2 regions of the Shewanella mytili genome follow, and region 2 is predicted to be linked to the other one. Evidence: riboswitches for the same ligand, from Rfam matches in the RefSeq annotation. Region 2 holds a riboswitch; the other holds the start of a gene.
The links. A riboswitch is a leader RNA that binds a small molecule or an ion and turns the genes downstream of it on or off. The one in region 2 is predicted to bind thiamine pyrophosphate.
Positions count from the first base shown of each region.

Region 1: linked by a shared signal. The riboswitch ahead of ACIDEJ_RS02010 (TonB-dependent receptor) and the one ahead of thiC (phosphomethylpyrimidine synthase ThiC) in region 2 are both predicted to bind thiamine pyrophosphate.

Region 1 is NZ_JBKOUD010000001.1:442,680-450,713, reverse strand. Features, by position in the region: gene ACIDEJ_RS02030 (NAD(P)H nitroreductase) at 1-373, opposite strand, end outside; gene ACIDEJ_RS02025 (phosphotransferase) at 517-1,545, opposite strand; gene pnuC (nicotinamide riboside transporter PnuC) at 1,545-2,180, opposite strand; gene ACIDEJ_RS02015 (hypothetical protein) at 2,183-2,443, opposite strand; gene ACIDEJ_RS02010 (TonB-dependent receptor) at 2,493-4,652, opposite strand; TPP riboswitch at 4,710-4,818, opposite strand; gene ACIDEJ_RS02005 (substrate-binding periplasmic protein) at 4,887-5,537, opposite strand; gene ACIDEJ_RS02000 (TonB-dependent receptor) at 5,856-7,925, opposite strand.
Region 2 is NZ_JBKOUD010000003.1:122,224-130,257, forward strand. Features, by position in the region: gene ACIDEJ_RS04940 (glutathione S-transferase family protein) at 1-57, opposite strand, end outside; gene ACIDEJ_RS04945 (VOC family protein) at 204-587, shown strand; gene ACIDEJ_RS04950 (EAL domain-containing protein) at 647-1,471, opposite strand; TPP riboswitch at 2,092-2,191, shown strand; gene thiC (phosphomethylpyrimidine synthase ThiC) at 2,400-4,394, shown strand; gene ACIDEJ_RS04960 (ThiF family adenylyltransferase) at 4,387-6,807, shown strand; gene thiS (sulfur carrier protein ThiS) at 6,804-7,010, shown strand; gene ACIDEJ_RS04970 (thiazole synthase) at 7,012-7,800, shown strand; gene thiH (2-iminoacetate synthase ThiH) at 7,797-8,034, shown strand, end outside.

The sequences.
Region 1 (8,034 bases), on a different contig from region 2:
CAAATGCGGCCTGTTGCATGGCCATCACTGCACATCCGGCGGCCAGCTGTTGCTCCAGTTCCGGCACTTTTCTAATATCGCTGCGGGTTTTGGCCACCACGGTAATCACCATGGGCGCCCGCTGTGGCATATGGGCCGCTTTGGCAATAAATGCCTCGTCTTCACCGGCCTCGGTAGCGGCGGCAACAAATACGTCCGCTAAACGATTCAGCCCTTCACCGGTTGCAATGATAAATTCCCATGGTGTCAATCCACCGTGATCGGGCACTCTGGCTGCAGCATCCAGAATCACCTTCAACTGAGCCTCATCCGGTGCCGGTGCTGCCAAGCGGGGGCAGGATTGACGGGTTAAAAGAAGTGTTAAAGCATCCAAAATAATGTCCTTTAAAACAGATACCCTAGTCTGGATAGAATATCAAATCCCGGCGGAATGGAAATGGGCCAGGGACTGACTGCTGATAACTCCGTCACTCCCGTTGAAAAAGCCGCTACGCCAGTTAGATAATCTGGCGTTGATTAACCTTTGCCAAGCAGTTGCCGGTAATTGTCAAACCAGCTGAAAAACACCTGTCCGTCAGTGCTCGGGGAATCAGCCATCTGCAATGCCCAGGCACAGGAATATAACCAGAAAATATCCAGTGCTGCAGGCAAGGCGCTTTTGGCATCAGCCCGCAGGTGGGGATGGTGGGTAAGATACTCATCCACCAACCATTGCCGCGCGGCAGGCTGCAATTGATGACAGGCAATCACCCCGGCCAATTCAAACAGGGGGTGGGAGCTGCAGCAATATTCAAAATCGATGCAATACAGTTGGTCATTATGCAGCAGCAGATTGTGGGCACTGAGATCCCTATGGCAATACTGATGGGCCAGCAAACAGTCATCGAGCCTGTTAAAACGGCCATCCAGCGCTACCTGCTCCAGCCACTGCAATCGTGTCAGCCAGGCGCTTGCCGCGGGGCTGCCTGCGCCGGCATATTGCGCTGCGTCTGCCATTTTTTGCAGGCGTGTGAGGTAAATCCGCCACTGCTTTTGCAAACTGATATCAAGTTTTGGTGGCGCAAGTTGCTGCAACCCCTGCAACAACTGCAGCAGTTTTTGAGCGGGATATAGTGCACGGGCATTGCACGTATCAACCGCTAGCTGCATCAGGGATGCGGTGCCACATTTTTCGGTCATTTGCAGTTGCTGCCAAGGCAGGAATCCAGCGCCAAGGCCACTGGCGGATTCGCTGATCCATTCACTCAGGTAAAACCGCTTTTGCGGGTCTACCCAGTAAATTTCCGGCGCCAGCCCGGCATGTTGCGCCGCCTGCCAACAGGCAATTTCATTGTCCCGATTGCAAATCTTATCGGTTACCGGTGAGTTCAGCCGCAGCAACAGGGCGTTATGCTGAAACTGCAGCCGAAAGCTCTGGTTACTCAGCCCCAGGCTCTGCGGTGCGATACGCTCGGGTGCAGGCAGGGCCAATTGCCTTAATGCCTGCGCTATCGCCTCGGCAAGGGATTGGGAAATCCCGCAGTCTTTGGCCAGTGATGCCAGCATCAGTGGCCCTCAGCCAACGGTTGCCGGGATGCCTGCCAATCGGCACGCCACAGAAAGTAACCACTCACCGCCAGAATGACATACAGCACGAACAGCAAAGAGGTCAGCATCAGCCCTTTACTGAGGTACAGGTAGATGGAGACCGAATCAATCACCACCCAATAGAGCCAGTTTTCCAAGACCTTTTGAGCCACCAGCCAGGTGGTCATGACCGCAAAACAGGTGGTGGCGGCGTCCAGATAGGGAAATGCCGCCGTGGTGTTATTGGCCATCAACCAACCGACACCCAAGGATGCCAATGCGGTGATGCCAATCAATGCCAGATGGCGTTGCCAGTGCCAAGTGCATACCGCAATGCCCTGCTGTTTATCGCCGCCCCTGCGCCACAGCCAATAACCGTAAACCGCCATGGCCATGTAATACACATTAAGGACGGACTCCATCAGCAATGAAACTTGCCAAAACAGCACGGTGTAAATGGCGGTGCTCGCCAGTGCCGCGCCCCAGCACCACACACTGGCTTTCATGGCCAGCAGCAGGTAAGCCAGCGCCAGTAACACGGCGATGCCTTCCCACAGGTTCATCCCCTGGGCTTCGCTGAATGCCTGGCTTAACAGTTGCCACATCTCCGCCATGTTCAGGTCCTGCGCTGAAGGTCAAATTCGCCTTCAAGAAACTTGCACACAAAAATGGCCTTGCCAAACTGTTCATAGGCGGCTTTCATCTCGGTGGACAGCATCTGCATCACCACATCAAACTCACCGCTGACCTGGGTTGACAGGGAATTGGTCACCCGGGTGACGCCCGCATAACCGTCAAGACGCTTAATCAGCCAGCGGATGGGGTCTTTATAGTTGTCGTGTAACGGATACATGCTGATATCGACAGTAAGCATCATCTCTTCTCTCTCCCTTGAATGGGCCGACACCGGGGCCGGCCCCCTTTGGTTACATGAATTTCAGCTTGAACGTAACCCCTAACTGACGAGGGTCGCCGTAGCGGATATATTGCTTGCTGGCCCAGTCCTGATCGGGCTCGTTACCGAAATAGAAGCCGCGCACCCCGTACTGTTTGTCAAACAGGTTACGCCCCCACAGATAAAGTGCCCAGTTTTCAGCATCATAACCAACCTTGGCACTGACAATGCTATAGGGTTTGGATTGGGACTCGTTGCTGTCAGAATAGTAGAATTTGCTTTTACCACTGGCATTGATATTGGCAAACCAGCCGTTATCCCCATGCCAGCTGGCGCCAAGATTATGGGTCCAACGGGGGGAGTGGGCCAGCTCGCGGCCACTGAGGTTCACCGGCGTGCCGTATTTATCGTTGTAGATATAAGTGCCGTATTCGGTTTGCAGATATCCTACACTGCCGTACAGTTCCAGTGCATCGGTGACATACCAGTTAGCTTCCAGCTCCGCACCGTAATTTTTGGAGCCGCCGGCATTGTCAGTGAACAAAATGAAGCGTTGCTGATCCACAGGGTCTTGTAATGAGGCTGACACTTGCTGATCATGCCTGTCCATGTAAAACAGCGCCAAACGGCTGCTGGCAGCACCGTCCAGCCACTGGGATTTCAGCCCCAGCTCGTAGTTATACAAGGTTTCCGTATCGAACTGTTTTTTATCTGCCAATGACGTTGGCAAGGTCATGTTAAAACCGCCGGCCTTGTAACCACGGGCAATGCGCAGATAGGCTTCCTGCCCTTGGGCCAACGCTTTGGACAAGGCGACATGGCCGCCCCACATGTTTTCAGAGGGGCTGAAATCATCACGGTTGCTGTCGCTGTAATCGCTGCTGCGCCGCTCCAGCCTTACCCCGGCAGACAAGCGGTAGCCCCGGGCCAATTCCGCATCCAGCTGGCCAAAAACGGCGTAATTATTGGCACTGTATTGGGATTGCAGCACCTCATCCGGCCAACCGTTGTATTCAGAGTAAAGGTCGTTATCTTCGGTTAAATCCATCAGGTACACCCCGGCAAGCCAGTCGGTGCTGCCGCCAAAAATCCGCCCTGATTCATTGGATGCAATGCGAAATTCCTGGGTCACCGTGCGCCGGTCACCTTTTTTGTCCCACCAGTAACTGTACTCACAGGCGCTGCCTTCACAGTCCCGTGCCGCCCAATAGCCAGGGTTGGCCCAGTCGCCATCGTAACCGTTATCAAAATGGGTTTTGGCCCAACTGCTTAACGATACCAGCTCAAATGCCTCAAAGCCGCTGTAGCTGAGTTTCAAGCTGGCACCCGTGGTGCGCTGGCTGTCCACACCCGGCTGATCGGTCAGGGTGTTTTCGCCGTTATTATCCAGTGTCCAGGCATCATAGCCGTTATCGAAATCAGCATGCAGCACGGTAACATCCGCCTGCAGGTTATCGGTGGCATACCAGCGCAGTTTCAAACGGCCGGTGAATTCATCCCGCTGGTTGGTGTCATCCTGTTGCAGGTAAAGGTTATCCATGTAGCCATTTTGCTGATGTTGCTGCAGCGCCAGCCGGTACAGCAATTTGCCGGAATCGGTCAATGGCCCGGAGCTGTAGCCACTGACGGTGCGCAGTGCATCATCTCCCACAGACACTTCCAGTCCGTGCTCTGGCACCAGGGTGGGATCATTGCTTTTCAGGTAAATCAGCCCCGCCAGTGCATTGGCGCCATAACGGGTGCCCTGGGGACCTCGCAGCACTTCAAACTGCTGCAAGTCGTACATGCTGGACACCATTCCCAGCCCGGACAGATCAATGTCGTCAACAATGAAACCCACCGACGAGTTGGGTGCGCCTTTGTAATCTTCCTGCTCCCCTACCCCACGAATTTGAAAATAGCGGGGGCGCGAGGTGGCGCCAGACCAGTTAAAGTTGGCGACATTGTTCATCATGTCTTCAAAGTGCTCGGCCGCCTGCTCTTCAATGCGTTGCTGGTCGATTACCGTCACACTGGATGGCATGTTTTCCACAGCCGTGCCGCGAAAATCGGCGCTCACCACAATCACCTCCATGGGTTGATCATCGGTGGCGCTGGCAGGGTTTTGAGTGGGGTCAGCAGCAAATACAGGGGCGCTCAGCGCCAGTTGCACGGCAGTGGCAATGGCCGCCGGATAAAAAAGACGAGACATATGGACCTCAAATATTGGCACGTTTGAGATCCGGCATCAGATAAGCGAAGTGATAAGTGCACGGGTGTGGCCCATTCCTACGCCGGTACTAGCCGGATCAGGTTCTAAGGGTTTGTCATGGACATCTCAGTCCGGCGGTGACCGCCGAACACCCCTTGGCGGCCGCCAGTATACATCAATTTGTCATAAAAAAACGTGCTAAGTGTGAGGACTGTCACCGTTATGACGGTGTTCTCATTCATCCAGCGGCGGGTACATGCCAACCGGCAACAAGCTGTGGATTTCACCGCTGACAATCATCCGGTCAATGGCCCGTTGCAGCTTTCCCACAAATTCGCCGTGACTGCTATGGCGCGAAAAACCGTAATAAACCGGAAAGTTATGATCATAAGTCAAACCGCCATAAACATAATCGCTAAACCCTAGCTGGTGAAATGCCGCATCAATGCTTTCTTTATCCAGTACGGCGATATAGTCAAAACGGCCGGCAATAAACATTTTGGCCAGATTGATGTCATCCGCTGCCGGGTATTTTTTCAGGCGGGGATCATGATTGATGAATGGCGAGTAATAACTGCCAAGCTTCACGCCCAGCGTGCCCGATAGCAATTGCTGCTCCGTATCCAGTGGCACCTGTTTGTGGGTAATGAAAAAGATGGGTTCGTTTTCCAGGGCAACAGGGCCAATGTAATGCACATAAGCCTCACGCTCAGTTGTGTGATACAAGCGGGGCACCAGATGCACTGCGCCTGTCTGCAGCCGGTACAGCGAGCGCTGAAACGGCATCTCCTGCCACTGTATCCGGCAGCCTGCATGTTTACAGGCAAGTTCCAGTATCGTTACCAGTTGTCCGCTGAAACCATGGGTTGTCTGATCATAAACCATGAAGGGAGGGCGCAGTCGAAAATCCGCCCGAAGCACAACCGGAGGTTTTGCCCATGTGGCACAAGTGAATAACAACAGTAGGAGCAGCCCGAAACGCTTGTCGCCCATGATATGCCTGTTTGCGAAAAAACCATGTTATGTATAGCAGAATTACGTTGCACTGTACTAACTGAGACTGTGGTTTTATGACCTAAGCGTAACAAACTGTCATTTTAGAAAGCTGGCAGCAAAAACGTGCCATAAAGCAGGATTCATCACAAAAAAAAGCCTGCTGGGCAGCCATCCGCAGCAGGCTTGGACACACATACATGTTGTTTGTTAATAGCGATAGCTGATGCTTAAACGCAGCATTCTGGGTTCTACCGGATGGTAGTGCAAATCTTCCACCCCATCGGCGGCTTCACCCGGCAGGCGGGAGGCATACCAATAATCAATATCGTGTTCGTTGCTGTCAAACAGGTTCAGGATTTCAGCTTTGACATCCCAGTCACGGTAGCCATACCCCAGGGACAGATTCACCAAGGTGGTGGCGTCAGCTTCGTGCTCCTTAAAGCTGTCCAGTACCCGTTTGCCCAGATAACGCACCCGCAATGCGGCATGAATGCCTTCGGCTTCCGGCTGGTAGTTAATACCGGCGCTGGCCACCCAAGGTACGGTGCCGTCCACGTATTTGCCTTCCAGTGTTTCCGCCTCGGTAAAGCGTGCCCGGGTCAGTGCCAGTTCAGTATCAATGCTGAGAGAATCGTTGAGCCAATAATAGGCTGACATTTCGATACCGTAACGTTCTGATGCCCGGCTGGGTTCAGTGGTTCCCGCATCCCCCACATAGAGCAGTTCCGAGTCCAAATCCAGATACCAAAGGGCGGTGGAGAAGTTTATGTATTCCCGATCATAGTAACGAAAGCCCAGCTCTGCGCCGGTGGAACGAACCAGCAAGTCCACCTTGTCCAGTGCCTCGCCGCTGCTGGGGTCAATGGTGATGGTGGCGCCGCGGGCATCGTTGGAGTGGAATCCCTGACCGGCACTGGCGTACAGTTCCAGCTCGTCATTGACCAGATAGGACAAGCCCCCTTTCAGGCTCCAGATCCCGTCATGGGCATTGCCGCTGTTTTGCGCCATGTCACTGGTGACATCCGCATTGTAATAGTCGTATCTTGCGCCCAAACGGAACTTGAGGCTATCGGTTAACTGGGCATCGAGCTTGCCAAAAAGTCCGCTGGAAAACTCATTCACGGCATCGTTGCGCACCGTGCCTATGGGCTGTAAGTCCCGGGTATGATACAGCGCCACCTTGCCGATGTGGTCATAACGCACATCCGCACCGGCGGTGACATCCGTGGTAATGCCAAAAGGCGCCACATGCCAGTCCCGACCCAATTTACCGCCCCAGATCTCCCGGTTGTCCACTTGCTGAAACTCATCGCCATCCACGGGATTGTCCAGATAGTAGGTAAAGTTGGAAAACAGGTTCAGGCGTGAGCGGATCACATAGGCACTGGCTTGCCAATCGCTGTCCACATAGCTGGCAGATAAACTGTAACGGCTGGAATCGCCGCCCAAATCCGGGTCCAGCGAGCCATATTCATCAATCAGGCCGGAGGTTACCGCACGTTCGGGGATCTGATCGGCCGAGTTCCAGTCGTTGCTATAGGCCATGGCGGTCAAGGCCAATTCCCCGTCGCCCACATGGGTAAGGTAACGCCCCATGGCATTTATTTTTTTGACATCTTCATCCACATCCTGCCACGGGCCGTTGTAACGCTGCAGCTCGCCGCCGAAAATGAATTTATTGTCCTGCCACTGCTGCTGTCCGGTGGCCAGCAGCCGTTGATAACCGTATTCTCCCAAGGTCAGCGCCAACTGGCGATAAGGCAGATTGTCCGTCAGTGAAATGTCCGCAGAGCCCGCGCCGGAAAAGTCGCCGATTTCCGGATAGTAAGCCCCTTTGTAATAATGGATTTGTCCAATCATCTCCGGGATCAGGAAGTTAAGATCCGTATACCCCTGACCATGCCCGTGGCTGCGCATGTTGATGGGCATGCCATCCACACTGGTGGCAAAGTCGGTGCCGTGGTCAAGGTTGAATCCCCGCAGGAAATACTGGTTAGCCTTGCCTGAGCCACTATGCTGAGTCACCAGCATCCCCGGCACAAATTCCAGCACCTCACCGGTACGCAACAAAGGGCGTGCATCAATTTCACCGGCCCCCACAATCCCTTCAGAAGCCGAGCTACTTTGGCCCAACAGGTTCAGCTGGCGGCCAAATACCGTCACTCGTTCAATGGATGCAGCGGACTGCCCTTGGGTTTGTCCGGCATCATCAGCTTGCGCCATGGCAGCCACAAACAGTGCTGGTACGGCAACAATCGCGGTTGAAGTCAATTTCATATCGATTAATACAGCGGGAGAATGAATAAGTGGCGCTCAGTATAAAAAGTTTGAGTATTACGAAATTTGATCAAAGTCATACTTAATAATATTTTTTTTATTTGAGTAA
Region 2 (8,034 bases):
TAATGACACCGCAACCCTGCGCACAAATGGTGAATCCAGCATGCCGATAAGTTTCATAAAATCTGATCTTTAATGAGAAAAGTGGTTTTATTCTGCGCTATCTCCCCTGTCAGTCAAGCGCCTTTCACCACACACGTAAACGCATCCCTTGTAACCCAAAGATTAACTACACTTAGGTTATGCTCAACATGCAGGGACATATTATGTTACGGGTTATAGAGCTGGATCATCTGGTACTGCTGTGCAGCGATATTGAAGTCATGCTGGATTTTTACGGCAGGGTGTTAAATGCAAGGCTTGAGCGGCAATTGGATCATCCACCATTATGGCAACTCCGTGTAGGTAATGTGCTCATTGATCTGCAACTTCGTGATCAACATGACATGGGATTCAATGTGGAACATTTTTGTCTTAATATCGCCGATTCTGACGAAACCTTCATACTGCAACATTTACATCGTCAGGGAGTGATGTTTGAACCTTTTACTGAGAAATATGGTGCCAGAGGAGTAAGTCGGTCACTCTATCTGTATGATCCGGAAGATAATAAAATAGAATTGAAATTACTGCCCAATACCCTGTTATAGGGCATTAACATATATTTTGCTTGCACGAGATGCATCATTAAAAACTGATACCGCATCATTCAAGGATTCAGCAACTCATAAAACCCCTGCATGTAAGAAAATGGCATTTGTGATACCAGATTATAATCTTCTTTAAACTCCACGCGCTCAGCAATCAGTTTTATCTTGTTTTCCACACACCAATATAAAAATTCCAAGTAGGGTTCTTTATACATTGGATTGGCCAACATCTCCTTAATAAAGCGAATATCGTATTTAAGATAGTCATATAAATTAAGGCTGTCTTTCATCATTTCAACCCGACGGAGCGTACTGTCATCCATGGCCAGCAACACGCCAGCATCTTTGAGTTTATATTTGTTTTCAACAGTATATTCGGCAAGCGTTGAGTTTCTTTCGGTGATTTCAAGTACCAGTGAAGAGTCGTTATAATGTTTTATCACATCATTGGTGAAGATGATGTTCTTGATAACTTCCGAGTCCATCAGGGAAAAACGCTCCACGTTAACAAAAAAACGGGTGCTCCCCAGACAATTGTCATTAATCACGAACACGCATATTTTATTGAGTATTTCCAATAACAGAGATTTGTGCCCTTGCTGGTTGAGGTTTCTGAAGTAGTCTTCGTAGTTAATCTCGCCCTCGTCGGCATTTGCCAGGCGGCTTAACACCTCCACCCCATGAAAAGCCCCATCACGACCGATGATATGCTGTCCCACATGGTAATAACGGCAACGTTGCTTAATATTATTCTTGTTAAGAATGTTCTTATAAAAGATGCATGAATTTAAATAACATTTATTGTTAATGGATGGCGTGGTTTTGCTCACTACATGCAGGTGCGGCTCAATAGATATTGGCTTTTTACTTTTAGCACACGTCATAAATGACCCCTTAGCGTTATTCAATATAACGTTAATTAATCACAACCATGTCACAAGTCAATATAATAAATCGCGTCCAGTTAACACCGATAAAATAAATTAAGTTAATTAAATCTAATATTTTTATTTAACAAATTTATAACGTGAAAATATTTTGACAGCATAATGCTTTGCGCCAAATTTCAGTCAATTAATCCATTAATGCCAAAATAATGACGTTATGTGTATTAATTGTAAAAATGTAAGCAAATGTTTCAGCCGGGAAAATCTTATTATCAAACACGTGTGAAAGGGGTTGTAAATAATTGCGTTAACCGTAACTTGCCTGAATAATTATTACGATAAAAGTAATTTTTATGTTTATCGCAGCTTATCGTCCATGGCTTTGTCACTAGCCTCAGCAAGGTACCTTCCAAAGGGTTAGAGTAAAAACTCTCTTACCAAAGGGGGTAATCATCTACATATCACATTTTTTGTCAACCTATTGCCAATGATTTTTACACCCGCATGCAAGGCCCCGGACCGTTTGGTTGACGCTTTATCACATCCCGCTGGGGGACACCATTAGCAAGCCATAATTAACCGCTTGTTAAGCCAATGCTTTTAGGCCTATACTTTGCCCCATCTTGTCGGAGTGCCTTTTAGGCTGAGACCGTTTATTCGGGATCCGTTGAACCTGATCAGGTTAATCCCTGCGAAGGAAACAAGCATTCAGTGTTAACACCTGCCCCGGTATACCACCGTCAGGGACTGGCTGCCAAGATGCTAACGCATGTGCAACAGCGCCCGCGCCCGGCATCCCGGTATTGCCATTGCCAGTCCTAAAGCAGGCCATTCACTTCAGCTGGGCTCGATATCATCCGGGCGGCTGCGCTTACCTCAACTCTCCAGACAAGCAATTTCATTTATCAACCAAGTGAGCTTGCTTATGTCAAATCGTCGTCAAACCCGTGAAGCGGCACAGGCCTTTATTGAAAACCTCAAGCCCCTGCAACACCCCATGTCCGAGAAGATTTTTGTCGAAGGCTCCCGGCCGGACATTCAAGTGTCCATGCGGCAAATCCGGCAAACCCCAACACAAGTGCAAGGCAAGGATGGGCAACTGCTCTCAGAGCCCAATCCGCCAGTGCGGGTTTATGATTGTGCCGGTCCCTATTCCGATCCCGCGGCGGATATCCAGGTCCGGCAAGGATTGCCCAAACTGCGACAACCGTGGATCCTGGCGCGAAATGATACCGAATCCCTTGAAGGCGTCAGCTCCCGTTTTACCCAGCAGCGTCTGGCGGATGAAGGACTGGATCACCTGCGTTTTGATGCATTGCCCCAACCTCGTCGGGGCAATGTCGGCCGTTGTGTTACCCAGTTGCATTACGCGCGGCAAGGCATCATTACCCCGGAAATGGAATACATTGCCATCCGTGAAAACATGGCAAGGGCCAATGCCGCCCTTGAGCAGGATGAGCAGCTAAACCGCCGCGGTGCGCCAGAGGCGTTTGGCGCCGTGGTCAGCACGCCCATCACGGCCGAATTTGTCCGCAGTGAAGTGGCCCGCGGCCGCGCCATCATTCCGGCCAACATCAACCATCCGGAAGCGGAGCCGATGATTATCGGCCGTAATTTTCTGGTGAAGGTGAATGCCAATATCGGCAACTCCGCCGTAACCTCCTCCATTGAGGAAGAGGTGGAAAAACTGGTGTGGGCCACCCGTTGGGGCGCCGATACCGTGATGGATCTCTCCACCGGTCGCTATATTCATGAAACCCGCGAGTGGATTGTGCGCAACTCACCCGTGCCCATTGGCACCGTGCCCATTTATCAGGCGCTGGAGAAGGTCAACGGCATTGCTGAAAACCTAACCTGGGACGTGTTCCGCGACACCCTGCTGGAGCAAGCGGAACAAGGGGTGGATTACTTTACCATCCACGCCGGGGTGCTGCTGCGTTACGTGCCCATGACCGCCAACCGGGTAACCGGCATGGTCTCCCGTGGCGGTTCGATTATGGCCAAATGGTGCCTGAGCCATCATCGGGAAAACTTCCTCTATACCCATTTCCGTGAAATTTGCCAACTTTGTGCCGCCTATGATGTGTCACTGTCCCTCGGGGATGGCATGCGCCCCGGTTCCATTGCCGATGCCAACGATGCCGCCCAGTTTGCCGAGCTGGAAACCCTTGGGGAACTGGTGAAAATTGCCTGGGAATATGATGTGCAGACCATTATTGAAGGCCCGGGGCACATTCCCATGCAGCTGATTAAAACCAATATGGACAAGCAGCTTGAATGCTGCGATGAAGCGCCGTTTTACACCCTTGGCCCGCAAACCACGGATATCGCCCCGGGTTATGATCATTTCACCTCCGGCATTGGTGCGGCCATGATTGCCTGGTACGGCTGCGCCATGTTGTGTTATGTCACCCCCAAAGAACATCTGGGTTTGCCCAATAAAGAGGATGTCAAACAAGGGCTGATGGCCTACAAAATTGCGGCCCATGCCGCCGATGTGGCCAAGGGGCATCCCGGCGCCCAATTGCGGGATAACGCCCTGTCCAAAGCCCGCTTCGAGTTCCGCTGGGAAGATCAGTACAACCTAGGGCTGGACCCGGATACCGCCCGGGCGTTTCACGATGAATCCCTGCCCCAGGAATCCGCCAAGGTGGCGCATTTTTGCTCCATGTGCGGCCCCAAATTCTGCTCCATGAAAATCACCCAGGACGTGCGTGATTATGCTGCGTCGTTAACCGCTAATGGGGCAACCGAGGCTGAACGCATCAACGTGCAACAGGTGGAAGATGGCATGGAACAGATGTCACAAGCCTTTAAAGCCGGTGGCAGCCGCCTATACCGGGAAGTTCCTGCTGACGTTCATCAAACGCATGATGTTGCCTCAACGGCAACCGGGAAGGAGCCAGCCGAAAATGTCTGAGCCCTCAGCTTCTGCGGCCCGCCCCATTGTCTGGACCATTGCCGGCAGCGACAGCGGAGGCGGCGCCGGCATTCAGGCGGATCTGGCCACCTTGCGGGATTTGGGCTGCCACGGCTGCTCGGTCATCACCACCCTGACGGCGCAAAACAGTGTGGCGGTCAATCTCAGTCAGGCGGTCAGTGATGAAATGCTGCTCAGCCAGTTAGACACCCTGCTGACCGACATGCCGCCCAAAGCGGTCAAAATCGGGCTAATTGCCAATCAGCAACAGCTTGACTTGCTGGCCCTCTGGCTGCAGCAACACCTGCCAGAGGTGCCTTTGGTGGTGGACCCTGTCATGGTTGCCAGCTGCGGTGATGCGCTGGCGGCCTCGGAGAGCCAAACGGCGGCGCCCAATACGGCACAAGGTACAACGCACACGGCGGCAGGCAAATCGACACCAGTACGCCTCAATTACGCGCCGCTGGCCCGCATTGCCACCCTGCTGACGCCCAATGTGAAAGAGCTGGCACTACTGGGTGACATGTCCGGCGTTACCGAGGATTTTTCCAGTTGGGCGAGCGCTGCGCAAACACTGGCGGCGAGCCTGCCTTGCCATTTGCTGGCAAAAGGAGGCGATCGCACAACAGCCAAAGCACAGGATTTGGTGATCTTCAAAAACCTGCCCCACAGTTCGGCCCTGCACAGCCATAACGGGTTTGTGCTGGAAAGCCCGCGGCAAACCACAAGCCACAACCACGGCAGCGGCTGCACCCTCTCCAGCGCCATTGCGGCCTTTTTGGCGCAAGACTGGATATTGCCCGATGCACTGGTGCTGGCCAAAGCCTACATCAACGGCGCACTCACACATGCTTACGGTGTGGGGCAAGGCCCGGGGCCGTTGGGGCGTCCCGGCTGGCCGGATGCCCTGGCGTGGATGCCGGCAATCTGGCCGCTGGCCCATTACCCTCAAAACAGCCCTGCGGCCACGCCCGTCTTTAAACAACTGCCGCAGGACTTGGGGTTGTATCCGGTGGTCAGTGATGTAGACCTGCTGGAAACCCTGCTAAAGGCCGGTTGCCAGACCATTCAGCTACGCATCAAGGCCCATGCCACTGATGCCTACGAAATGGCACAGCTGGAGCCGAACATCATCCGCGCCATCCGATTAGGAGAGCAGTATCAAGCACGGGTGTTTATCAACGATCACTGGCGACTGGCACTGAAGCACGGCGCGTTTGGCGTGCATCTGGGGCAGGAAGACCTGGCCTGTGCGCCCGAGGCCTTAAGCGCCATCGCCCAGGCAGGAATGGCATTGGGGCTTTCCAGCCACGGCTACTTTGAAGCGCTGCTGGCATTGCAGCAACGCCCCAGTTATCTGGCGCTGGGGCATATTTTCCCCACCACCACCAAAGTGATGCCCTCATTGCCACAGGGCTTAAATCGCTTGCGGCATTACGCGGCCACCTTTGCCCAAGAGCTGCCACTGGTGGCCATTGGCGGCATTAATGGTGACAACCTTGACGCCGTGCGCGCCACCGGTGCCACCAATGTGGCCATTGTCAGGGCCATTACACAAGCGCCAAATCCGGCAATGGCGTTTCAGCAGTTGCAGCAGCAATGGTACGGCCGTGAGCCCCGTCATCTGCGACAGTGTCTTTCCAGCCGGGAATTCATCCGTTATGCCAGCCAGATCCTGCTCCCCCGGGTGGGCGAGCAAGGGCAACTGGCGCTGGGGCATAAAACCGTGGCGATTGTCGGGCTTGGCGGCCTGGGGCATCAAGTCGCCCATGCCCTTGCCGCTGCCGGCATCGGGCGCTTGCGGCTGATTGACCCGGATAAAGTGGAGCTTGGCAACCTGCCCCGCCAGCTTTTATACACCGAGCAGGACATTGGCGATTACAAAGTGCAGGTAGCAGCCAAGCGCCTTGGCGCAGCCTTTGCCGATTGCGCGCTTGAGGCCGTGGTGCACCGCTTTGATGAGCAAAGCGCCCCCTTACTGGATGGCGCCCATCTGGTGATTGATGCCAGCGACAATTTCCCTTGCCGCCACGCTCTTAACCAAGCCTGCGTTGCACGGCAGCTGCCGCTGATCTCTGCCGCCTTCAGTGGCGATCAGGGACTTTTATGCCATGTGCATCCGGCCAAACTGCCTGAGGCGGGATGCTACCAATGCCTGTTCCCGCGGGACAGCCGCAGCAATGGCCGCTGCAGCGAACAAGGCGTGCTCGGCCCGGCAGTGCAATCACTGGCCGCGCTGCAATCGCTACTGGCCATCAATGCCCTGCTCGGAGAAACCTCAAGCCTTGGCAAGCTGTACCGCTTTAACAGCGTCACGCTTGAGCTCACCCAAGCCCGGTTGCAGGCAGACCCCCAATGCAGTTGCTGCGCCCCTGTGACCCAAGGGACCATAACAGAAGGATTGGCATCATGAACATTACCATCACCCTTAATGGCAAACCGCTGCAATTGGCAGACAGCACAACGCTAGACGTGCTGGTCAGCCAGCAGGGATTTACCCCAACCGCCGTTGCCATTGTGCGCAACGGCACACTGGTGCCCCGCAGTTGCTGGCCGCAAACCTGCTGTCAGGCCGGGGACAACCTGGAATTTTTTACCGCAGTAGCAGGAGGCTAACATGTTACATATTGCAGGATTAACCCTGGCGTCACGGCTGTTCAGTGGCACCGGTAAATTTGCCTCAGCCGACACCATGCTCAAGGCATTAGAGCGCAGTGGCAGCCAGCTGGTCACACTGGCCATGAAACGGCTGGACTTTCAGCAGCAAAACGATGACTTGCTGTCCCCCTTGCAAGCGGCAGGTGTGACCCTGCTGCCCAACACCGCCGGTGCCCGCAATGCCAAAGAAGCGATTTTTGCCGCCGAACTGGCAAGGGAGATGCTGGGCACCACGCTTATCAAGCTGGAGATCCATCCCGATCCCCGCTACCTGATGCCCGATCCCGTTGAAACCCTTAGCGCCGCCACCGAGCTGTGCGCCCAGGGCTTTCAGGTGTTGCCCTATGTGCATGCCGATCCGGTGCTGTGCTTGCGTCTTGAAGAGGCAGGCTGCGCCGCCGTCATGCCCCTTGGCAGCCCCATCGGCTCCAATCAGGGGCTGGCCAGCGAACCCTTCTTGAAAATCATCATCGAGCAGGCCAGCATTCCGGTGGTGGTGGATGCCGGCATTGGTGCTCCGTCACAGGCCATGCGTGCCATGGAGCTTGGCGCCGATGCGGTGCTGGTCAATACCGCCATTGCCAGCGCCCGGGATCCGATTGCCATGGCGGGCTGTTTTCGTGCCGCCGTCGCGGCCGGCCGCGCCGCTTATGAAGCCGGTCTTGGCGCCGTGACTGCGCGCGCCAGCCATACCAGTCCGCTTACCGGATTTCTCAATAGCCCCCAAGAGGAAAGGATTTCACAATGAAAGGTCAGTTTAGCGATGCCTTTGCCAGCATCGACAGGGACAGACTAAGGCTGCAACTTGGCAGTGCCACCCGGGATGACGCCGAATTCTGGCTGGCGCAGCCTGAACGCATCATCGGCAACCTTGACGCCCTCAGCGCCCTGCTATCTCCGGCGGCCACCACGCTGCTGGAACCCATGGCGCAGGCATCCGCCGCCCTGACACGGGAACGTTTTGGCGCCAATCTTGGGCTAT